DNA from 4 places in the Pantoea alhagi genome. Region 1 is predicted to be linked to each of the others. Evidence: predicted binding sites of a transcription regulator. Region 1 holds the regulator's gene; each other region holds the start of a gene.
The links. Region 1 encodes PurR, which represses purine synthesis genes. Its sites were predicted from a motif close to CANGCAAACGTTTGCNTG; they were not measured.
Positions count from the first base shown of each region.

Region 1 (5,972 bases):
TTAATGAATATGATGCGCTGCACGCTATCTTTAAGCAGGTGCGTAAAGGCATGAAAGATCAGGGCTGCAACCGCGCCATCGTCGTGGCGCATAACGCCAATTTCGATCACAGCTTTATGATGGCTGCCGCCGAACGGACTGCATTAAAGCGTAATCCTTTTCATCCTTTCGCCACCTTCGATACCGCCGCCCTGAGCGGGCTGGTGGTTGGCCAGACGGTGCTGGCGAAAGCCTGTAAGGCGGCGGGCATCGCTTTTGATGCCAGTCAGGCGCACTCGGCGCTGTATGATACTGAGCGCACTGCCGAACTGTTTTGCGAGCTTGTCAACCGCTGGAAACGTCTGGGCGGCTGGCCGCCGCTGCCGGTGGCCGATGAGCAGCCAGTGGATGAACAACCTGTCGATGCAGAAATCAGCGACAGCGAATAAGCGCTCAACAGCCGTAAAAAAGGGTGCCTGAGGCACCCTTTGTGGTTTAATGCGGGATAACAACTTATTCCGCTTCTTTATATTTTTCTGCAGTTTCTTTGATCAGCGTCTGCAGTTCGCCGCGCTGGAACATTTCGATTACGATATCGCAACCGCCAACCAGCTCGCCATCTACCCACAGCTGTGGGAAGGTCGGCCAGTTAGCATATTTCGGCAGTTCAGCACGGATGTCAGGATTTTGCAGAATATCCACATAGGCGAAGCGCTCACCGCAGGCGGAAAGCGCCTGGACCGTTTGCGCAGAAAAGCCGCAGCTTGGTAACTTTGGCGAGCCTTTCATATAGAGCAGAATCGGATTTTCTGCGATCTGGCGTTGAATTTTTTCAACAGTACTCATAATTGCCTTCCTTAAATAGCATGCTTCGTGTCTATTGATTGTAGCGACTGTAGCGGGTTGCTGAAAACGACATTTTCTGTAAGGTTAAATAATGCTGGTTATTGTACCGGTTTATCAGGCCAAAATAACATCAGCCTGGGCGATTTCCTCAGCGAGGATTAATACCTGGCAATAAATTTGCTGAGATAAACACCTGACTATGCTTATTTTTACATCTGTATGCATTTAAAGTTTATTTGATTAAAAAAGGCTTTATCTTTTCGGAAAAAGTTCGATTAGAATTGCCCATCAGGAGTCTGCCCTGTGTGGCAGAAATAAGATTAACCTTGCGCTATCACTGCGCTTTGAGTGTAACCACACCATGCGTTTATTGATTACGCTTTTTATGCTGGCCATGGCTCAACTGTTTTTCAACGTTGCCCATGCCTCACCGCAGGCCCCGGTAAAGGCCAGCCAGCATAAAGTTGATAAAAAAGCCGCCCGTGACGATGACCGCCGCAAGCGTCGGACGGTAAAAACAATCAGTAAAAAAAACCGTACGGCCAGCGTTGAAAAAAACAAAGTAAAGAAAAAAAGCAAACCGGCCGCCGTTGCCGCAACCAGCGTAAAAAAAAGCCGCGCATCGGTGAAAACCACCAGCGTGAAAAAAAGCAGCCTCAAGAAAATCAGCAGCAAAAAAGGCTTGCAGCGCTATGGTCGCCAGCGTGGCGATAAGAAAACGGCAGCGGCCAGGCGGGGGCCGCTGGAGATGAGCAAAGCGCACCGTGAACGCTATCAAAAAGCGCGTGAAACCGCGATGAACAAACTGATGAGCCAGTTAGGAAAGCCCTATTTATGGGGAGGCACCTCACCCCATACCGGCTTCGACTGCAGCGGTCTGGTCTGGTATGCCTATAAAGATGTGGTGAAATTCAAGATCCCCCGCACCGCGAATGAAATGTATCATCTGCGTGATGCGGCCCCCATTAACCGTGAAGCGCTGGAAAAAGGCGATCTGGTGTTTTTCCGCATCAATAACCGTGGCGCAGCCGATCACGTTGGCGTCTATCTGGGCAATGGTCGTTTTATCCAGTCGCCGCGTACCGGTAAAGATATTCAGATTAGCCAGCTTAGTGATGATTACTGGCAGCGGCACTATGTTGGCGCGCGTCGCGTTATGACGCCGCGCACCATTCGCTAACGCGTTGCGCAACAAAAAAGCCTGTCTCATGACAGGCTTTTTTATACTTCGCGCGGCGCTCAGTGCATAACGGCAGTGAAGCTAAACGCCATAATCATCAGCAATGCCACGACGGTAGTACCTATTGATAGTTTTAAATCGGTGTTCATCTGGCCTCTCCTTTACCCACATAAATTGTAACGTTATAGATTTTCCCATACTCCCTGGTAAAAATCTCGTTTTCTTTGCGCCAGCTTGGTAGAATCCCCGCCTTGCGTTGCGCAACGACAAAAAACCACCGTTGGCAGCCCTTTTTTAAAGACGTCCCGCCAGTCAGACGTACCTCAGCCCGCATAATGACAACCTCAACGCGCGCTGAATAACGCTATGTGGACGCAAACGATTAACATTAGCCTTATCAAAATATTAGGATAGGCGCAGGAGTATCTTTTTAATGGCAACAATCAAAGATGTCGCGAAGCGTGCCGGCGTTTCCACCACCACGGTATCGCACGTCATCAATAAAACCCGTTTTGTCGCGGAAGAAACCCGTGAGGCCGTGTGGGCAGCCATCAAAGAACTACACTATTCGCCCAGTGCGGTCGCACGCAGCCTGAAGGTTAACCACACTAAATCGATCGGTCTGCTGGCAACCTCGAGTGAAGCGCCCTATTTTGCTGAAATTATTGAAGCGGTAGAAACGCGCTGTTTCGCCAGTGGCTATACCCTGATTTTGGGCAACGCCCATAACGATCTACAAAAACAGCAGGCTTATCTGTCAATGATGGCGCAAAAGCGCGTGGATGGTCTGCTGGTGATGTGTTCTGAGTATCCTGAAGCACTGCTGAAAATGCTTGAGGAAAACCGCAATATTCCCATGGTGGTCATGGACTGGGGCGAATCCCGCGGCGATTTTACCGATACCGTGCTGGATAACGCTTTCGAAGGCGGCTATCTCGCCGGGCGCTATTTGATTGAGCGCGGTCATCGCGATATCGGCGTGATCCCAGGTCAGATGGAACGTAATACCGGTAGTGGACGCTTTGCCGGCTTTGTAAAAGCGCTGAATGAGGCCAACATCCCGGTACGCGAAGAGTGGATTGTACAGGGTGACTTCGAACCTGAGTCAGGCTATCGCGCCATGCAGCAAATTCTGGCGCAAAAGCAGCGCCCTACCGCCGTGTTCTGCGGCGGGGATATCATGGCAATGGGCGCGATTTGTGCAGCGGATGAAATGGGGTTGCGCGTGCCGCAGGATATTTCGGTTATCGGTTACGATAATGTGCGCAACGCTCGCTATTTTACCCCGGCGCTGACTACCGTCCACCAGCCCAAAGAGCAGCTGGGCGAAACCGCCTTTGATATGCTGCTGGACAGAATCACCAGCAAACGCGAAGAGCCGCAAACCATAGAGGTTCATCCCACGCTGATTGAACGTCGCTCCGTCGCCGACGGCCCTTTCCGCGACTATCGTCGTTAATGCGATGGCTCAGAAAACCTCCTTTTCTGAGCCTGTTACTCTTCACGCAGCCATTCCCGGTTGATTGTTTCCGTATCGCCAAGATAGTCCAGCAACCAGCGCAGTGCAGGTGAATCGCTTTGCTCCGACCAGCTGACGCAACAGAAGCTGTCGGGGAACGGCACCGGCAGCATCAGCTCCGTTAGCTGCCTGGCTTTAAGCAGCGGCGCGGCAAAATGACCGGGAACCATGCCCACGCACAGCCCGGCACGCAGGCAATCAAACGCGCTTTCCCAGTCCGGCACTACCAGGCGACGCTGATTATCCAGTGTCCAGGTAGTGCGCCGGGGCAACGCGCGGGAAGTATCCTCCAGCACCAGCGACGGCCATGGGCGAATATCATCCTCCTGTAGCGCAGTGGTAATGCTGGCTAGAGGATGATCAATGCTAACCACACAACGCCAGTTCAGCGCGCCCATATCGCGGAAGGCGAAGCGCCCTCCCACCGGGATCGCCTGTGTCGCGCCGATCGCCACATCAACCCGTTCATCCGCCAGCGCATCCCAGACGCCGTTAAAAACTTCCGGCGTGATCAGCAGCTCCATATCCGGAAAATGTCGGTAAAAATCGAGCACCAGCTGGCGGGTACGCTGCGGCTTAACGATGCGATCCACAGCAATGCTTAACTGCCCGCGCCAGCCGTTCGCTACCTGCTGGCACTGGCGTCGCGTGGCCAGCATTTTTTTGATAACAGCCCGCCCTTCACGAATAAAAAGCTCTCCCGCCTCCGTTAATACCACGTCCCGATGACGTCGTTCGAAAAGCGGCACCGCCAGCCAGGATTCCAGCTGACGAACCGTATAGCTGATAGCTGAGGGTACACGATGTAACTCTTCGGCGGCGGCGGAAAAGCTGCCATTGCGTGCTACGGCATCCACCACTTCCAGTGCATATTCAGACCACATTTTTTGCCTGCAAAAATTTTGATATCAATCGGCAAATTTTAGCGTTTCACATTCAGAAAAACATCCTTTACCCTCGCGCCGTCTGTTCACCTGCTTATAAATGAGAAAGAGATGTCTGCTTCAAAAGGATTTATGCTCTATCTGGCGCTACTCAGCACGCTGGGTTTTCTGGCCACCGATATGTATCTGCCTGCGTTTACTGCCATGCAGGCGAGTTTTCACACTTCCGCTGGCGTGATTAGCGCCAGCCTGACCGTGTTTTTAGGCGGCTTTGCCTGCGCTCAGCTTTTGTGGGGACCGCTTTCCGATCGTTATGGTCGTCGGCCAATATTGCTGTTGGGCCTTGCGCTGTTTGCGCTGGGCTGCGCGGGCATGCTGTGGGCGGATGCCACCTGGCAGATGTTGACCCTGCGCTTTATTCAGGCGGTTGGCGTATGCGCGGCGGCGGTAAGCTGGCAGGCGCTGGTTGTTGATCGCTATCGGGGCGCACAGGCGAATCGGGTTTTTGCCACCATTATGCCACTGGTAGCCCTGTCGCCGGCGCTGGCGCCGCTACTGGGTGCCTGGCTGCTCAGCCATTTTTCATGGCGCGCGATTTTTCTGGCGCTGTTTCTGGTTACGCTACCGCTGCTGTTTGCCACAGCAAACCTGAAAAAAACCACGCCCGCTTCCGATCCATCGCGGCAACGCAGCGGTTTTTTCCGTCTGCTGGCGTCTCGTATCTATAGCGGCAACGTGCTGATTTATGCTGCCTGTTCCGCCAGCTTTTTCGCCTGGCTGACCGGCTCGCCCTTTATTCTGCACGATCTTGGCCTCACGCCTGCCGATATTGGCCTGAGCTATCTTCCACAAACCGTCGCGTTTCTGGTCGGCGGCTTTGGCTGCCGTTCGGCGCTGCAGCGCCGTAGCGGACGTACGCTCTTGCCCTTCCTGCTGATTTTTTATGCGCTAAGCGTTGCTGCGCTGTTTATGGTATCGATTAGCGGTCAGGTTACGCTCTGGGGTTTATTAATTCCTTTTTGCGGCATGGCGTTGGCAAATGGCGCGATTTATCCCATCGTGGTGGCTAACGCCCTGCTGCCTTTCCCGGATGACACAGGTAAAGCCGCAGCGCTGCAGAACTGTTTACAGCTGGGTCTCTGTTTTTTCGCCAGCCTGGCCGTCTCATCCTGGTTGACGCATCCATTATTGACCACCAGCACGGTTATGCTGTCGACCATTCTGCTGGTGGTGGTGGGTTACGCTTTACAGTACGTTGCGCGCCACAGCGCTGCGGGCACAAAAAAGAGCGCCCGCTCTTCTCTTAGCGATTAAACCTCGCGGCTTCAGGCATAGTTAGCAACCTAACTATTAGCCGTTGTATATTGCCTTGCGGGAGCATATACTCCTTGCAAGGCAGTGACTTATAATAATCAGCGTGCTTTTTCCCGGTCATCCTGCGCTTTTCAGGCGACAATGTCGTACCTGGCCGGGCTTTCATTCAGTTTCAATCCTCTGTTTAACGTCGGATATCTGGCACACGGTCTTCCGTGAGATTTCTCACAATCCTGAGAAATTGACTATT
Region 1 covers NZ_CP019706.1:3,812,029-3,818,000, forward strand. Annotated here, with positions in the region: gene rnt (ribonuclease T) at 1-428, shown strand, start outside; gene B1H58_RS17985 (Grx4 family monothiol glutaredoxin) at 493-828, opposite strand; gene B1H58_RS17990 (C40 family peptidase) at 1,187-2,005, shown strand; gene cydH (cytochrome bd-I oxidase subunit CydH) at 2,065-2,154, opposite strand; gene purR (HTH-type transcriptional repressor PurR) at 2,439-3,464, shown strand; gene punR (DNA-binding transcriptional activator PunR) at 3,500-4,408, opposite strand; gene punC (purine nucleoside transporter PunC) at 4,520-5,722, shown strand.

Region 2 (5,972 bases), 2.0 Mb from region 1:
ATCCGCGTCTGCCTCGTCTGCCGTTTACTGAAGCCTGCCGTTTCGCCTGAAGCTTTATCCGGCGCATTTTGACTCGTCTCCGTGCTTTTTTACCGCACTTGTTTAAACCTATTCCGAAAAGCACCCTGTACAAAGTAAAGCCGGGTGCAAAAGCATCGGAAAATTCTTACAATGCGATTGATGATTATCCGACCATTTTCACGGAGCGACAGATGGCAAGTCATTTTGTACGCTGGACGCTTGCCCAAAATCGGGCAGACGTACAGCGTATCCCGGCAGATATAGTGGAACAAGCGCGATTTCTGAACGATAAACGCCGCAGCCGTTATCTTGCAGCGCGTATGCTGCTGGCCGAACTTATGTTGCGTATTTATGGTATGTCCCAGCTTCCCGCCCTCACCACCACCAGCAGCGGCCGTCCTTGTTTTACCGATCCCGACCTGCCCGATTTTAGCATTGCCTACGCCGGTAATATGGTTGGTGTGCTGCTGGCGGAAGAGCAGAGCCGTGCCGGGCTGGATATGGAAATCGTACGGGCACATAGCCGTCAGACGCTGGAACATCATCTGCAGTATCTCTCTTCCGGCGAAAAAGCCTGGATTAATGCCCAGCAGGATCCGCTGGAAGCCATTACGCAAATCTGGACGCTGCGGCAAAGCGTGCTCAAGCTAACCGGGGAGAACAACGCCTGTGATAGTACTTTGCGTCTGCATCCCGCTTCAGGCCGTTTGCGCTCGCATACTTTTCCCGACATACAGGCGGTATGTGATGTCGAACCGCTACTTATCTGGTCCTGTGCCCTGTCTGCTGCGACCAGCCGCTTACGATTGTGGGAAATTGATGAACAGCAGAACTGGAATGCGTTAAGGGATATTGAGATGAATAAAGCGAATATGGGACCGCAGACCTTAAGACTGACCAGTATGCCAACAGAAAGGCAGCTGCAGCCTTAAGCCGCAGCGCCATCTGATTAATGTGAATCAATAAAAGCGATTTTCAGCACGAACAACAGTGCTACCACCACAACACAGGGATTGATTTCGCGCCAGCGTCCGGTTCCTGCTTTCATCACGCACCAGGAAATAAAACCCAGCGCGATGCCTTCGGTGATTGAAAAGCTGAACGGCATCATGGCAGCAGTTACAAAAGCCGGGACCGCCTCGGTCAGGTCGTCCCACTTTACGCGCGCCAGGCTTGAGGTCATTAATACCCCAACGTAAATCAACGCGCCTGCGGCAGCGTAGCCCGGCACCATCGATGCCAGCGGCGACAAGAACATTACCAGCAGAAATAAAATGCCGGTAACCACCGCCATCAGCCCGGTACGTCCACCAGCGGAGACGCCTGACGAGCTTTCAATATAGGCCGTCACGGAAGAGGTGCCGATTGCCGCACCGGCAACTGAGCTAACGCTATCCACCAACAGCGCCTGCTTCATGCGTGGGAATTTACCGTCTTTATCGGCCAGCCCTGCTTTATCCGTTACGCCAATCAGAGTGCCGGATGAATCAAACAGGTTAACCAGCATAAAAGAAAAAATCACGCCGGCCATATTGAGCGTAAATGCGCCGCCCAGATCCACCTGTCCGATAACTGAGTTAATCGCTGGCGGTGCGGAAAAGATCCCGTTGTATTTAACGTCGCCCAGCAGCAGGCCAGCCAGCGTGGTGATAACAATAGAAATAAGCACCGCTGCGTGGATATTACGTGATGCCAGCACGGCGATAATAAAGAAGCCCAGCGCCCCCAGCAGAACACTGTGCGAGGATAAGTCGCCTACCGTTACCAGCGTGGCTTCATTCCCCACGATAATACCGGCGTTTTTCAGCCCCATCATGGCAATAAACAGACCGATCCCTGCGGTAATGCCGGTACGCAAAGCAAGAGGGATATTGGCAATCATCCAGTACCGCACGCGAAAGAGCGTCAGCAGCAGCAGCCCCGTCGCCCCCCAGAAGATCGCCCCCATGCCTACCTGCCACGAATAGCCCATTGCGCCCACTACCACAAAAGCAAAAAAGGCGTTCAAACCCATCGCAGGTGCCAGCGCGACGGGCAGGTTAGCAATGATCCCCATCAGTATGCTGCCCAGCGCGGCGATCAAACAGGTAGTGACAAATACCGCCTGGGTATCCATGCCTGCCGCACCGAGAATTTGCGGGTTTACAAAGACGATATAGACCATCGTCAGAAAAGTTGTAAAACCGGCAATCAACTCGGTACGCACCGTAGTGCCATGTTCCTGCAGCCGGAACAGACGCTGTAGTAAGCCTTGTTTAGTCATTTGTTACATCCGAACGGGAAAAGAGGTCGCCGCGTATGCTAGCGATTTTGACGCAACAGTACACTGATTTTTCGCAAACGGTTGCGGTTTCCGGCGGGCGGCTGGGTCGCATTTTACGCTCAGTCGGGTAAAGTGGGCTTTTTCCCTGGTAAGGATGAGGCAGAATGACGATTGAATGTCTGTTTTTCGACTGTGACGGAACGCTGGTGGATAGCGAATTGCTCTGTACCCAGGCGTATGTTTCCACCTTTTCCCGCTACGGCGTGCATCTGCCATTACAGGAGATGTTTGAAAAATATAAGGGCGTCAAACTCTACGATATTATCGCTGACGTTAACCAGCAACACCCGCTTGATGTCGCAGTGGAAACTTTTGAACAAGAATATCGTGCAGAGGTGGCTCGCCTTTTCGACGCACAGCTACAGCCGATCCCCGGCGCCAGAGCTTTAATGGAGCAGATTAACGTACCGGCGTGCGTGGTCTCTAACGGCACGGTAAAAAAGATGCAGCACTCTCTTGGGCTGACCGGCCTGCTTCCTTTTTTTGGCGATCGCCTGTACAGCGGCTACGATATCGGCCACTGGAAGCCGGATCCACAGCTGATGTTTCATGCTGCTGAGCAAATGCAGGTGCCGATTGAACGCTGCCTGCTGATTGATGATTCAGAGGCAGGGGCGCGTGCCGGTATTGCGGCAGGCATTCCGGTTTTCTATTATTGCGCCGATGCGCATAACGCGCCGCTCGATCACCCGCTGGTTACCCCGTTTGATGATCTGACGCGGCTGCCAGCGCTGTGGAACGCGCGGGGCTGGCATCTTACTCGTTGATTTCACCGCTCATAAAAAAGCCTCAACCCTGTCGTCAGGGCTGAGGCTTTATTCAGACAGCCGTTATTTTTCAATCCATGCTGTTGACCAGGCGGTACCTACACCCGGCTCAAACTGGTTCGCACTGCCCGACCACTGTGAGCAATATCCTGAGTAAGGGAAAGGTTTACATTGATAAACTTTACCGTTTTCAGGCTGCAGCACCAGCGGTTTTTATCGGTAAGCTCTTCAGTAATAGTAAGCGTGGTGGCAAAAGAGATAACTTCTGCATTATCCCAGAAGAAGCGAACCTTAACTTTGTCACCCGGGCGCAAATCTTTACCATAAAGCTGGCCTGATAGCCGGTACGCGCAGGAACATCAGATTCGTGCGCCCTATTAACAGCCGGTACGCGTCCATGACCTTCAATGAGATAGCCATGGGCCCATGCGCCACTCATCGTCATCGCAGATACTGCTAAAGCAATTAATTTAATCTTCAAACATTTACGTCCCGTGTAAATAAAAAAGAACATCTTTATATATTCACGGGACAACATTCTGGAATCTTTTACCGTTTAATTAAGACAAAACAGCTTGATATACTTAACCTTATATTATCTCGCTCTGTTAAATAACTTTATTTAAAAATGAAATGTAACCTGTGCTTTGACAAGCGCGTAGAGAAAGAAAAGGTGATTATTGAACCAACAAAAGGATGCATACCATCAAAAAAAACCGTAGAAGAACGTTATATCAGTTAACGATATGCTAATAAGTCGCTGATAAAAATCGGGTAAAAGCTAACGGCTATGGTTAATTGAACTTCAATATAAGGCTGGAAATTAATTACCAGAAGAAGAGACAGCAGCGTTTGAGTCTGCGCTTTATATCTTAAATCTCACGGGACGGTTTTACGCTCTGGTATGAAGAAAAGTTTACCCGCATGCCAGGCACGCACTGCGGGTAATCTCAATCAGGCGGGGCTGCTGCCGTTATCATCTCCAGCTAACAGCTTGTCAAGACGGTCGCCGCCGACGTGGCGGAAATCCTGCCCCTTCACGAAATAGAAAATAATTTCGCAAATATTCTGACAGCGATCGCCAATGCGCTCGATCGCGCGGGCGCAGAACAGAGCGGTTAGTACGCTGGGGATCGTACGCGGGTCTTCCATCATGTAGGTCATCAGCTGACGCACAATGCCTTCATATTCCTGGTCGACTTTTTTATCTTCACGATAGATTTCTACCGCCGCGCTCAGATCCATACGCGCGAAGGCATCCAGCACATCGTGCAGCATCTGAATAGTATGCCGTCCCAGCGACTCCAGACTGACCAGTAACGGCTGATGCTGCTGGCTAAACTTCTCCAGCGCCGTGCGGCTGATTTTTTCCGCTACGTCGCCAATACGCTCCAGCTCAGAAATGGTTTTGATAATTGCCATTACCAGACGTAAATCGCTGGCGGTCGGCTGCCGCTTGGCAATAATACGCACGCAGGCCTCATCAATATCCACTTCCATCATGTTGACCTTCTGGTCACCATCAATAACCTGCTTCGCCAGCTCTGCGTCCTGGTTATGCATCGCGGTAATGGCATCGGTGAGCTGCTGCTCAACCATGCCGCCCATTATCATGACCTGGGTGCGGATATGCTCAAGCTCAGCGTTAAACTGGCCGGAGATATGCTTGTTCAGGTTTAAATTGTCCACATCGATCTCCAGTTAACCATAACGGCCAGTAATGTAGTCTTCAGTTTGTTTCTGATGCGGTTTGGTAAACAGCGTGTCGGTATCGCTGAACTCAATCAATTCGCCCAGATACATAAATGCGGTGTGGTCGGAACAGCGTGCTGCCTGCTGCATATTATGCGTAACGATCACTACGGTGTAATCCTGCTTCAGCTCGGTAATCAGCTCTTCGATACGACCCGTTGAGATAGGATCCAACGCCGAGCAGGGCTCATCCAGCAATAGCACTTCCGGACGAATAGCGATACCGCGCGCAATGCACAGGCGCTGCTGCTGACCACCGGAGAGGCTATAGCCACTCTGATGCAGCTTGTCTTTGGTTTCATTCCATAGCGCCGCTTTACTCAGTGCCCACTGAACACGCTCATCCATTTCGGCACGTGGCAGCTTTTCAAACAGTCGGACGCCAAAGGCGATGTTGTCATAAATCGACATCGGGAAGGGCGTTGGCTTTTGAAACACCATGCCAACCTGTGCGCGCAACAGCGCGATATCCTGCGTATCGGCCAGAATGTTTTCGCCGTCCAGCAGAATTTCGCCCTCGGCGCGCTGATCCGGATAAAGCGCAAACATTTTATTAAAGGTGCGCAACAGAGTCGATTTGCCGCAGCCGGAAGGACCGATAAACGCGGTGACCTGATTACGGGCAATATCCAGATTGATGTTTTTCAATGCATGGAATTTTCCATAATAGAAGTTCAGATCGCGAACCTGAATTTTGCCGGATGTCTGATTAACCATAGTCTTCTCTTTCTCTTAACGCCGCGTCGTTATCACAACACGGTAATTAATGTTTTGATTTGGCAAAAATCACGCGCGCCAGGATATTCAGCAGCAGAACGCACAGCGTGATCAGCAGAACGCCAGCCCAGGCCAGGCTTTGCCACTCGGCAAACGGACTCATGGCGAACTTAAAGATGGTAACCGGCAGGTTGGCCAGCGGCTGCATCATGTCGGTGCTCCAGAACTGGTTCGACAATGAAGTAAACAGCAGCGGGGCGGTCTCCCCGGCAATACGTGCAATGGCCAGCAGCACACCGGTAATGATGCCGGAAACTGAAGCCTTCAGCGTAATGGCGGAAATCATCTTCCATTTTGGCGTACCCAGCGCATATGCCGCTTCACGCAGGCTA
Region 2 covers NZ_CP019706.1:1,606,705-1,612,676, forward strand. Annotated here, with positions in the region: partial or broken gene B1H58_RS07510 (malonic semialdehyde reductase) at 1-50, shown strand, start outside; gene B1H58_RS07515 (4'-phosphopantetheinyl transferase family protein) at 213-953, shown strand; gene B1H58_RS07520 (NCS2 family permease) at 971-2,284, opposite strand; gene yieH (6-phosphogluconate phosphatase) at 2,449-3,111, shown strand; gene B1H58_RS20580 (hypothetical protein) at 3,302-3,649, opposite strand; gene phoU (phosphate signaling complex protein PhoU) at 4,066-4,800, opposite strand; gene pstB (phosphate ABC transporter ATP-binding protein PstB) at 4,813-5,580, opposite strand; gene pstA (phosphate ABC transporter permease PstA) at 5,627-5,972, opposite strand, start outside.
Region 2: B1H58_RS07520 (NCS2 family permease) is a predicted target of PurR. The motif match lies at 2,355-2,372, and genes of this name have one in related genera.

Region 3 (5,972 bases), 350 kb from region 1:
TGAGCGAGCTAAGCGGCCTGATGCTGGTGCTGGTGGTGATGTTTGTTATGATGCCGCTCACGCTGTTCTGGGGACACTGGAACGATCGCCTGGGACGTCGTCCGGTGATTGCGCTGGGCGCGGTGGGGCTGCTGGTATTCTCCATTCCCTGCCTGATGCTGGTGGCGACCGGCAACCTGGTATTTGTTTTCATTGGCCTGATGATCTTTGGCGTGCTGCATAGCTGCTTTAGCGGCACCATGCCGTCGGCGCTGCCAGCGCTGTTTGCCACCGATGTGCGCTATAGTGCGCTGGCTATCGGTTTTAATATCTCCGTATCGCTGTTTGGCGGCACCACGCCGTTGATGACCGCCTGGCTTGTGGATAAATTCCAGAATCTGCTGATGCCAGCTTATTACCTGATGGGAGCGGGCGTTATCGGCTTGATTACCGTGTTCTTTATGCGCGAAACGGCGCGTAAGCCGCTGCATGGTTCAGCACCGGCGGTGGGTTCAGAAGCAGAAGCGGTAAAACTGGTGAAAAAACTCAAGCTGCGTCGCCAAAAAGAGCACAGGGCGACGCAATAATTAGCGGCAAAGCCGAACGGGTAATATTAAACAATCAAAACGATAATAATTATCGCAGAAATAATAAGGCACAATTTTATTGTGCCTTTATTGTTTTATTTAAAACGGGACAAAGAAAATGGCGATAAATCAAATTTACATGATTTATTGCTGGCAAAGGCGCTGGCTATTTCACCTAATACGCTGGCGAATTTAAAACCGTGACCGCTGAGTCCGGTTATTATCATGCGATTATTATCTTCCGGCAGCGTATCGATAATAAAATCCTCGTCGGGAGAATTATCATAAGCGCAGGCGGCGCCGTGCAAACAAACCCCTACGCCGGGCAGAAAGCGGCGGAGGAAATTAAAAACCTCATTGCCATCGCTGGCATAAGCGCCAAAAGGTTTGCGATCCTGTGCGTTCTGCATTGGCTGACCACCGTCATGTCGGCCTATTTTTAGCGCGTTATTATCTGCGGGAAAGCCGTAATACTGGCTGCCATCGGCCATTTCCACGGTGAAGCCGGGAAACTTATTATTTTCGCTGTAGCGCCCGTCGGCCTGATACCAGGCAAACACTTTGCGTACTGGCGTAACCGGTATATCAGGGCAGAACTGCTTAACGGCGGTGCCGACGCTGAGTAACAGCTTGCGTCCATAGTAGTCGCCATCAGCCGTGGTCACGCGCTGCAGCTCATCTTCGCGGGCAATGGCGGATACCGCACAGTTAAACAGCTGAGCGCAGCCCGCTTCGCGCGCCAGGCGAATCCAGCTGCGAATCGCCACCTCTGATTTCAGATAGCCGGAGCGCGGTTCAAAAACGCCCGTGTAGCCTTCCGGTACCGCAATTTCTGGCCAGCGTTGGCGTATCTGCTCTGGCGATAAAACCTCAATCTCCAGCTGAAACTGGCGTGCGCTTTCTGTTACGTTGTTAATAAACGGCGAGTCGGCAGGAGAAAGGTTGATGATGCCGCTGCGGTGCATAATCTGTTCACCGCTCTGTTGCTCCAGTTCATCCCACAATTGCTGAGCGCGCAAAACCAGTGGAACATAGCGAGCGCCCTCGCCATAGGCGTGACGAATCAGACGCGTTGCGCCGTGGTGGCTGCCTTCCTGATGGGGCGGGTGCGCGCTGTCAATCATCAGCACCTTAAGCCCGGCACGCGTCGCGTACCAGCCTGCGGCGGCCCCGACGGAACCACTACCGATAACGATAAGATCATAAACCATTAGCCAACTTCTCCTGATGCTGCGAAGGCTTAGCAGCATAGCAAAAGCGTGCAGATAATAAAAAGGCACCCCGCAGGGTGCCTGGTTAACCAACGTTACTGGTTAATGCTTTTTGTAGTCTCGGGCAAGGATTTCGCTGGCTTCTATTTTAGCGATACCTGCTTCCAGAATGGAGATAAACTGTCTGGCAACGTCCGTAGTCAGCCAGTAAGTCGGCCCTACGTCGGCTTCATCAGGCTGTTGCTCATTAGATGAAAGCGAATGCAGACGAATCATCATCGCATCATACGAGTCCACGGTACTGATATCCCATCCAACGAGGGGATGTGTCTGAATAATCTCTTTATTACTGTCCATTATAACCCCCTTATTACTCGTAGAACGAAGTGATTATTTGAGGTTTCAATGCGGCTTTTTTTCACAGAGCAGAGTGATTATAACAGTGTTACAGATTTAAGCGGCACGAAAAATGCTCGAATAGCGTAATTAATCTACGGAGAATAATATTTGAACAGAATTCTGATTATTCTTAGCAGGAAAAGAACTCCTGCATAATGCAGGAGTTTATAAAAATCAAAGAGTGGTATCGGGTTGAATTTTAACCGGGGCGTGACGTTTTTCCAGCTCAGCCGCAAGACGAGCAAAATGCTGCTGCATTCCCTCATCATGATTTTGGTTTTGCGCTTCCAGTCGCAGGCTATGAATCAATAACTGATTAGATTTATCGTCCAGACAAAAGGCAAGATAGGAAAATGCGTTTTCCAACACGGTAAGACGACGCTGCTGTTCACCAATTAACGCCAGCAGTTCACCAAAGGTCATCGCCTCTTCAGGTTTATCAGCGGTCATGGTTAACACCTCCTGTAAGTCATGACGGACGCCAGAATATGTCATCGGCTTACAACAGTCTATAACCGCGTTGGGAGGGCGGCGAGGCGGTAAAGATAAAAAAAAGCCGGATGGCGATATCCGGCAAACAACGGCACAAAAAGAAAGCTAGTCAGTGATAAACCAGTCGTCGGCGCTCTCCCAGGTTTCCTGCAGGATCTCGGTCACACGATCTTTGGCATCTTTACCACTGCCCATCACGGTCAGGTTATTCGCGCTGGCGTAGCGCACCGAAATATGGTTGGCCATTTCCGGAAATTCTTTATCGATTCGTTTTGACAGTTCCTGCGTCAGCGCATCGATAGCGCCGGCAGGGAGCTGAGTGGTTTTCGCTATGGTTACTTCAACACGCATATCTGCCTCCGCTGTGAGTACTGGCTATTTATACAGTTAATGCGGCAGCAAAGCAACGAAAAGCGAGCAGGATGTCGATGAAAAAATGGAGAGAATTACAGAAGCGGCTGATGGCAAAACATCAGCCGCAGGGGATCATCAGGCAATGCGCCAGTTCAGGGTTTCACCGGCGAGGAAAGGCACCAGCGTATCGCCCGCCGCCGCAATGCTTTCGTCGACAGTCCAGGGTTCACGCACCAGGCGAATCGTTCCTTCATTCAGCGGCAGACCGTAAAAGTTTGGGCCGTTTTCTGAACAGAAGGCTTCAAAATGCTGTAGCGCACCCATCTCTTCAAAAACCGTAGCGTAAGCGGGGAGCGCGGTCGGCGCATTAAACACCCCGGCGCAGCCACAGCTGGCCTCTTTACGATGACGTAAATGCGGCGCGGTATCGGTGCCGAGGAAGAAGCGATGGTTACCGCTGGCAATTACCTTGCGCAGCGCCTCCTGATGGACATTGCGCTTCAGGATCGGCAGGCAATAGAGATGCGGGCGCACACCGCCCACCAGCATATGGTTACGGTTAAACATCAGATGCTGTGGCGTGATTGTCGCAGCCAGCAGATCATTGCCCGCCTCGACATACTGTGCGGCTTCTTTGGTGGTGATATGTTCAAACACCACTTTCAGTTCAGGGTAGCGCTGACGCAGCGGCTCCATAACCGTTTCGATAAAGCGTGCCTCACGATCGAAAATATCGATATGCGCATCGGTCACTTCGCCATGAATCAGCAGCGGCATGCCGATGCGCTGCATACGCTCCAGCACCGTGGCGATGGCGTCAATACTGGTTACGCCATGACTGGAGTTGGTGGTGGCGTGAGCGGGATAAAGCTTGGCTGCGGTAAAAACTCCGGCCTGAAAGCCTTTTTCCACCTCATCAGGCTGAAGCGAATCGGTAAGATAGCAGGTTATTAACGGCTGGAAAGTATGTCCTTCCGGCAACGCGGCCAGAATACGTGCGCGATAGGCGCTTGCCGCCTCCACGCTGGTGACGGGCGGCACCAGATTAGGCATCACAATGGCACGGCCGCACACGGCGCTGGTAAAAGGCAATACGGCGCGCAGCATCTCATCGTCACGCAGATGGATATGCCAGTCGTCAGGGCGGCGAATGATCAGTTGCTGAGGTTGTGCAGTCATGAATTAGGCTCCGGCGGTGGGAAATCAAGGCAGTTTTTAGCCGGGTATCAAGCATAAGGATAAAGGCAACCGATTGCACTTGCTTTATGTCGGCCGCGCGAAAAAAGTCTGGAGAAACAGGAGAAGTGGTGCAAATAGCGCCAGCGCCTCCGCTGCCTTGCGGGAGGAGCGCAGCCTGTCACGCCCGGATAGCCTGGAATCGCAAAGCGATTAAAGGTAAATAGCCCGCGCCGCAGAAAACAGCGCGGGCGGCTGTGGTCAGTCGATAAAAGGGATCACCAGCTCACCCGGTTTTACCTCAATTCCTTTCGCCAGTTTTTTCGCCATCGCTTCCGCTTTGCTGCGATCTTCGCTCAGGATATAAGCCGGTTCGCGATCGAAATAGCTTTTCAGCGACTGGTTAAGATAGGGCGTGAGGGTATGCAGGATCGGCTGCATTTTTTCCGGCTGCACATTGGCTTCCACGATCTCCAGATCCTTCAGAAAAATCGCGCCTTTTTGTTTATCGAAGAACGGCTGAGCTTTCATCTTCAGCTGCATATCCGCCTGCTGCGGCCCCAGCAGCGAAGTGATATTCACTTTCGCATTGCCGGAGAGCGTCACCTTACCGGCTTCCTCGCGGCCAATCTGACTGCTGAGGTTATTCAGCACGATATGGGCATTAACCAGCCCGGACACGCCAATGTCTTTCTGATAATTATTATGTTTCTGCAGGGCCTGATTGATCTCCTGCTCGGAAATTGTGTACTGGGTTAGCTGATTACAGGCGGTCAACAGACCGGCCAGCACAAGGGCGCAGAGCGCCAAAAACGCCTTGTTCATGACAATCCTCGAAAGTAATGCGGAGAAAGTCTCCTTTTCAGGAGGCTAAGCTTGCCGCAATCACCGTCGTGAGTCACCAGGAAAACAGGAAAAGAAAGGTAAAACGCGGGAAGAAGGACAGCAGGCGGCGAAACGCTGCCCTTAAAAAATTAACCCGCAACCGAACTTAACAAATTGACCTGCGTTTGCTTCGCCATATTATCGCGATACTCCGCGACCCGGCTGGGCCAGTTAATACCCGCTATCAGCGTCAGCGAACGCAGCAGAGGAAACAGGTTAATATCATCCAGGCTCAGTTCGCCATTAACGGCGTTCGGCTTCACGATCAGCTTATTGAGATCGCGCATATCGTTAGAGATCTTTTTGATCAGCCCGTCTGCATGCTGTTTTAATTCAGCAAAGTCGCCAATGTTGGCTTCCTTTTTGTTTTTGAAATAGCTGCGCGCCTGCGGCGTGGCGAACTCGGCAAAAGCGCCTTCAGCAACGCGCGGCAGCAGCAGCTTATTCACATAGCTACCCATGTTGCGCAGCCAGTCGTTAATTGCGGGATTGGTTTTACCGGTCAGTAATGGTTCGCCATCCAGCTGATCGACATAGCGCACAATATCAAGGCTCTCCGGCATACAGCTGCCATCCTCTTTTTGCAGAATCGGCGCCATTTTCTGACCAATCAGACGGACTGGTGTCTCCTCATCATCGTTAAGCATTATCACCAGTTCTACCGGCAGATTTTTCAGGCCAAAAATCATGCGTGCTTTAACGCAAAACGGACAATGATCGTAAATATAGAGTTTCACCGCATCTCTCCTTACTCATATTGCCAACAGCAGGCTGCCGTCAGCAATTATTTGAATATGCTTAAAAAGTATGGAAGAGATCCCCGGGAAGGGCAAACCGCAACGGCATGTTAGCCGCCGCGCAATATAGCGGGCGCTGCGGCGCGCGGCTG
Region 3 covers NZ_CP019706.1:4,164,001-4,169,972, reverse strand. Annotated here, with positions in the region: gene proP (glycine betaine/L-proline transporter ProP) at 1-566, shown strand, start outside; gene solA (N-methyl-L-tryptophan oxidase) at 662-1,777, opposite strand; gene bssS (biofilm formation regulator BssS) at 1,880-2,134, opposite strand; gene B1H58_RS19815 (hypothetical protein) at 2,351-2,626, opposite strand; gene dinI (DNA damage-inducible protein I) at 2,774-3,019, opposite strand; gene pyrC (dihydroorotase) at 3,158-4,201, opposite strand; gene B1H58_RS19800 (lipoprotein) at 4,460-5,023, opposite strand; gene grxB (glutaredoxin 2) at 5,173-5,820, opposite strand; gene mdtH (multidrug efflux MFS transporter MdtH) at 5,931-5,972, opposite strand, start outside.
Region 3: pyrC (dihydroorotase) is a predicted target of PurR. The motif match lies at 4,264-4,281, and genes of this name have one in related genera.

Region 4 (5,972 bases), 790 kb from region 1:
CTATCGAGGTATGATGTCCCGGCGTTTTTACCCGCATGGAATCAATTACCCACTGGGTATCGCTTTTCATGCGGCTGTTATCCAGCAGGCCGAAGCGGTTTTTATACTGACGAATATTAGAAATTAATGAGTTAAAGCCAATATCCAGGTAGGCGTAAATCCCGGTGGATCGACGCTCTTCGGTAACCAGCGCAAAGCCGTGGTTAATCGCCTCATTGGCACTGTGATTATTGATCGCCTTGCCGTGCAGCTTAATGGTGCCGCCCGACTTTTCGCGAATGCCAAACAGCGTTTCTACGATATCGGTACGCTTGGCGCCCACCAGACCGGCAATACCAAGGATCTCCCCTTTATGCAGGTCGAAGGAAACATCACGGATCGAAGGCTGACGCAGCGAGGTCAGGTTGCGCACTTCCAGAATCACTTCGCCCGGCACGTTGGTTTTATCGGGGAAACGCTGATTCAGAGAGCGTCCTACCATCATGGCGATGATCTTATCCATATCCAGCCCTTCCAGCGGCTGAGTACTGATCCACTGACCGTCGCGCAGAATGGTAATTTCATCGCACAGCTGAAATATCTCTTCCATCTTATGCGAGATATAAACAATGCCGCAGCCGCGATCTTTTAGCTTACGAATAATGGTAAACAGATGATTAACTTCTTTCTCAGTCAGAGAAGAGGTTGGCTCATCCATAATCACAATTTTAGCGTCATAGGAAAATGCTTTGGCAATTTCCACCATCTGCATTTGCGAAACGGAAAGCAGCGCCACTTTGTCGCGCGGATCGATATCAATATCCAGCTCATCAAAAATGGCTTTGGTATCACGATACATTTTATCGTGATCGACAAATATGCCTTTGCGCGGATAACGACCCAGCCACATGTTGTCCATTACCGAACGCTGCAGCACCAGGTTTAATTCCTGATGCACCATGGATACGCCATTTTCCAGCGCCTCTTTCGCGCTCTGGAAATTAACCTCTTTACCCTGAAAAATAATGCTGCCGCTGTCCTTACTGTAAATACCAAACAGGCATTTTAATAAGGTCGATTTACCCGCGCCATTCTCCCCCATCAGCGCGTGAACGGAATGCGGCCGGACTTTTAGATTAACATTATCTAAAGCCTTTACGCCGGGAAATGACTTATTGACATTAGTCATCTCCAGCAAATATTCATGCTGTGCTGTTTTTTCACTGGCCATAATTTACCTGGCTAAATGTATCTGCGTCTGGCAAAAAAGGGCACAGCTATCGCTGTGCCCGACTTCGTTTATTTACTGAATTGAGCAAGGTTTTCTTTATCTACCGCAACGTAAGGGATACGTACAATTTTATTTTCCAGCTTAAAGTTGGTGCCTTCAGCAGCCGGTTTGCCAGCCGCCAGATTTTTCGCCAGTTCAAAGGTGGCTTTCGCCTGGTTGGCGCCGTCGTTCAGCACCGTACCGGCCATTGCACCCGATTTCACCATTGCCAGCGCTTCCGGCAGCGCATCGACGCCAAATACCGGAATGGAAGATTTATTGTGCGCCTTCAGCGCTTCCACCGCGCCCATCGCCATCGCATCGTTGTTAGCGATCACCACTTCGATTTTATTGGCGTTAGGGCCAGAGAGCCAGGCGTCAACTTTGTCTTTTGCCTGAGCGGTGTCCCACATCGCGGTATCCATCGCCAGCTGCTGCGTTTTGATACCGTCTTTATTCAGCGTCTCGATCACGTATTTGGTACGTGCTTCCGCATCCGGGTGGCCCGGTTCGCCTTTCAGCAGCACGAACTGAATCTGACCATCTTTATTCAGATCCCATGCCGGAGTCGCTTTCCAGTGCTTCTCAATCAGCTGCCCCTGGATCACGCCAGACTCTTTAGAATCGGTGCCGACATAATACGCTTTGTCATAGCCAGCCAGCACTTTGGCGCTTGGTTCTTTGTTAAAGAACACCACCGGTACGTCGTTGCTGCGCGCTTTATCAATCACCACGCCTGCCGCAGCCGGGTCAACCAGGTTGATTGCCAGCGCTTTAACCCCTTTTGCCAGCAGAACGTCAATCTGGTCATTCTGTTTTGACTGGTCATTCTGCGAGTCATTCATCAGCAGCTGAACGCCACCGGCAGCCTGCGCATCTTTTTCCAGATCCTTACGCACCATCGACATAAAGTTATCGTCATATTTATAGATGGTCACGCCAATACGGGTATCTGCTGCGTGCGCCGTTGCACCAAACATCATGCTGGCAACCAGGGCTGTGAGGGTGAAAACCTTCTTATTCATAATATTAGTATCTCCGGTTTTTACAGGGGTCGTTCTACATCCAAACCCTCCATCCAGCAGATGAAGGTGTGCGGATACTTAGTGAAAAAATCGGCCTGGGCGGGTAGTTAACTAAACGTTACGCAAAGCCGATGGATTGCTGACACAAAACCTGACTTCCTTAATCGGTAACGCTTCCTGGAAAGTAATGCCAAACTGTTGCGCGGCGCGCTGTAGAACAATTCAGCCTGCAGGCTAAAACCGTTACATGATGTTTCATCGCCGTTAAGTCGCTGCTATCATAGAGAGGCATATGTTAATTAACTGTGAATTTACTCACAGATTGAAAACGGTTACATGGCGGAATCGTTTGAAAGAGTGACCGGCCCCACATTTTGTCGGGCGGCCACCGAATGACGCCGCACCAGCGTTGGCATAAAAAAGTGCCGGGCGCTGGTATCCAGCTCGCCAACTGCGCCTTTTAATGCCAGCTCTGTGGCCATTTTTGCCATAGAAACAATGGGATAACGGATAGTGGTCAGCTGCGGATCGGTATAGCGTGACACCGGAATATCATCGAAGCCGATAACAGAGATATGCTGCGGCACCAGAATACCGTTATCTTTTAACGCGGTCAGCGCGCCGGTAGCCATGCTGTCGTTATAGGTAAATAGCGCCGTAAGCTGCACATTGCGCCCCAGCAGCTCAACCATGGCCGCCTCCCCGCCCTGCATGTCCGGCTCGCCGCTGCCGATCCAGACGTCCGGCGGCGTAATGCCCTGCTCGTGCAGCGCCTGCAGCCAGCCCGCCCGACGCTGTTCCTCATCCTCAATCGCATGGCTGGAGCCGAGATAGCCAATGCGCGTATGGCCCTGCTGCAATAGCATACGCGTCGCCATGAGCGCCCCGCTAACGTTATCCAGCCCGACGCAGCGATATTCATAGCCGGGCACGATACGGTTGACCAGCACCATGCCTGGCACCTGATCCATAAAGTTGCCCAGCTCGGCATCGGAAAGGGATTTGGAATGCACCACCAGCGCGTTGCAGCGTTGACGGATTAAGACTTCAATGGCGTGGCGCTCTTCCTGTTCCTGATGCCAGGAGTTGCTGATGAGGACATGTTTTTGTACCCGCTGCGCCACGCTATCCACTGCTTTTACCAGCGCGCCGAAAAAGGGATCGGAAACATCCATCACCACCACGCCGATGGTATCGCTAACCTGCGTGGCCAGCGCCTGCGCATTCGCATTTGGCCGATAGCCCAGGGTATCCACCGCCTGCTGCACAGCGTCACGGGTTTCAGCTGTTACCGCACTGCTGTTATTCAGCACGCGCGAGACTGTTGCGACGGAGACGCCCGCCAGACGCGCGACATCACGAATAGTTATCATGATGAGTGACCTGAAATAAGGAAGATATGCTGCATGATGTACCTGCCAACTGGGATTGCTGGCGACTATTCTGGCAGGCAACCGCGACGGGCTACGTGAAACAGGTCACACTCATGAAAACGGTTACATACAATTTTGTAACAATTGTGACAGGCGTCATTGTCCGGGGCGTGCGCTGTTCAGTGGCTTACCCGCTGCCAGCGCGGTAAGCTTACGCCACAGCCACTCCAGCGGTCCCTGACGAAACCGGCGCAGCCACAGCGAGGAAAGCAGCAGATTTGCCAGCCAGACCAGCGGCACCAGCATCAACAGCTGCAGGCGGTCGAAGTGCATAAACAGGCCCAGATGGTAGAACAGCGTGGTACAAATCAGGGTTTGCAGCAGATAGTTAGTTAACGCCATCCGGCCTACGCAGCAGATTGGCTGGGTAATTTTCAACCTGGCCAGCTGAGGCCAAAAGCCGAAGCAAAGTGCTGCATAGCCAAGGCTAATCAGGGGCGCGGCCAGGTCGCGCGGCGCCTGCAGGTAAAACGCTGACCAGCGAAACGCCCAGTCCAGCTGCCACTGTAACAGCGTCGCCGGCAGTTGAATCAGCCAGCCGAGGCTCAACAAGATCGCTGCCGTGCGGCGATAGTGACGACGACTAAACGCTCCCTGAAACCAGCCATTGCGCATCAGCGCACCGCCGATCATCATCAGCCCTGCCAGCTGCCAGCCATACTGCGCGCCCAGCGCCAGCAGCATGGATGAGAGATGATCGAGGCGGTTTTGCACTGCGTTCCAGCCGCCGTTTAGCTTCCAGAAAGCTTCATACTGTATATCCGCCGCACCGGGCAGCCAGGAACGCGCCGGTTCCGGCGAGGAAATCAGGCCAAACAGCAGCAGTACGCCAACGCCGACCAGATAGAGCATTACGCCGGTGTTGAACAACGAGCGCGTGGAAGGAACATCGCGGATCATTCGCCAGGCAATCAGGCCGATAATGCCGTAGGCGAGAAGAATATCCCCTTCCCAGAGGAAAAGAGCGTGAATAAACCCGAAGATCACCAGCCAGCTTAAGCGTGCCTGAAGCCAGCGTTTACCGCGCGGCAATAGCATTTGCAGGCCCGCGCCGAACAACAGGGCAAACAGCGTAAGGAATTTACTTTGCGCCAGCAGATCGAGCGCCGCCCAGCTAAGCGCATCGCTCAGAGAGGGCTGACCGTGCCAGGCAGGGTTCAGGTAAGCGGCGGAAGGCAGGCCGAAGCCGCTGATATTCAGCAGCAGGATACCGAGAATGGCGAGACCACGAATAAAATCCAGCGTGATATTTCGTTGCATGCCGGTTCCTGCTGCGCTTCCCTCTGCCGTCAGAGGAGATTAGTTATGACGCACCGCACGTAAAAATTCCTGGCGCGTGTTCTGACTGGACTTGAACAGGCCGCCCAGCGATGTCGTGGTGGTGGCACTGTTGGCATCGCGAATGCCGCGCGCCTTAACGCAGTAGTGCACCGCGTCAATCGATACCGCTACGTTATTGGTGCCGAGCAGCGTCTGCAACGCAATCAGTACCTGCTGCGTCAAACGTTCCTGGACCTGCGGACGCTGGGCAAAGAACTGAACGATGCGGTTGATTTTTGACAGACCAATCACCTTATCTTTGGGAATATAGGCAACGGTCGCCTGACCATCAATAATCACAAAATGATGTTCACAGGTGCTGGTCAGGGTAATGTCCCGCACGGTCACCATCTCATCCACCTTCATTTTGTTTTCAATAAGGGTGATTTTGGGAAAATTGGCGTAATCCAGACCAGAGAAAATTTCATTAACATACATCTTAGCGATGCGGTGTGGGGTTTCCATCAGGCTGTCATCTTCTAAATCAAGATTGAGCAGCTGCATGATTTCAGTCATATGCCCGGCAATCAGCCGCTTACGCGTTTCGTCATCCATTTCACGTACGGGCGCACGTAACGGGGTTTCCAGTCCACGCGCGACCAGCGCGTCGTGAACCAGAGCAGCTTCATGACTTAACGTCGCCATGTGATGTTTCTCCAGCAGGTGTAACAGCCGATAATCGCCAGCGTGGTCGTTATCGGGGTAATAATCTGAGGGCGTATTCTGAAGCACTCCGCCCGGTTTATCCAGTGAATACACGTAATCACGACTGAAATTGCTTCATGCAGCGCGTCGCCACACCAGAGCGCCGGCCACCAGCAGCGCCGCGCCAGCAACATATAACGCGGGATCGAGGCGATGCAGAAACAGGCTGGAAAGCGAGGAGAGCATCGGCCCGGCCAGCTGGCCAATGGCGTAGCCGGTGGTCAGCAATCCTGCCAGATA
Region 4 covers NZ_CP019706.1:3,020,926-3,026,897, reverse strand. Annotated here, with positions in the region: gene mglA (galactose/methyl galactoside ABC transporter ATP-binding protein MglA) at 1-1,210, opposite strand, end outside; gene mglB (galactose/glucose ABC transporter substrate-binding protein MglB) at 1,279-2,274, opposite strand; gene galS (HTH-type transcriptional regulator GalS) at 2,607-3,647, opposite strand; gene yeiB (DUF418 domain-containing protein YeiB) at 3,804-4,967, opposite strand; gene folE (GTP cyclohydrolase I FolE) at 5,007-5,672, opposite strand; gene B1H58_RS14100 (YbfB/YjiJ family MFS transporter) at 5,808-5,972, opposite strand, start outside.
Region 4: galS (HTH-type transcriptional regulator GalS) is a predicted target of PurR. The motif match lies at 3,760-3,777, and genes of this name have one in related genera.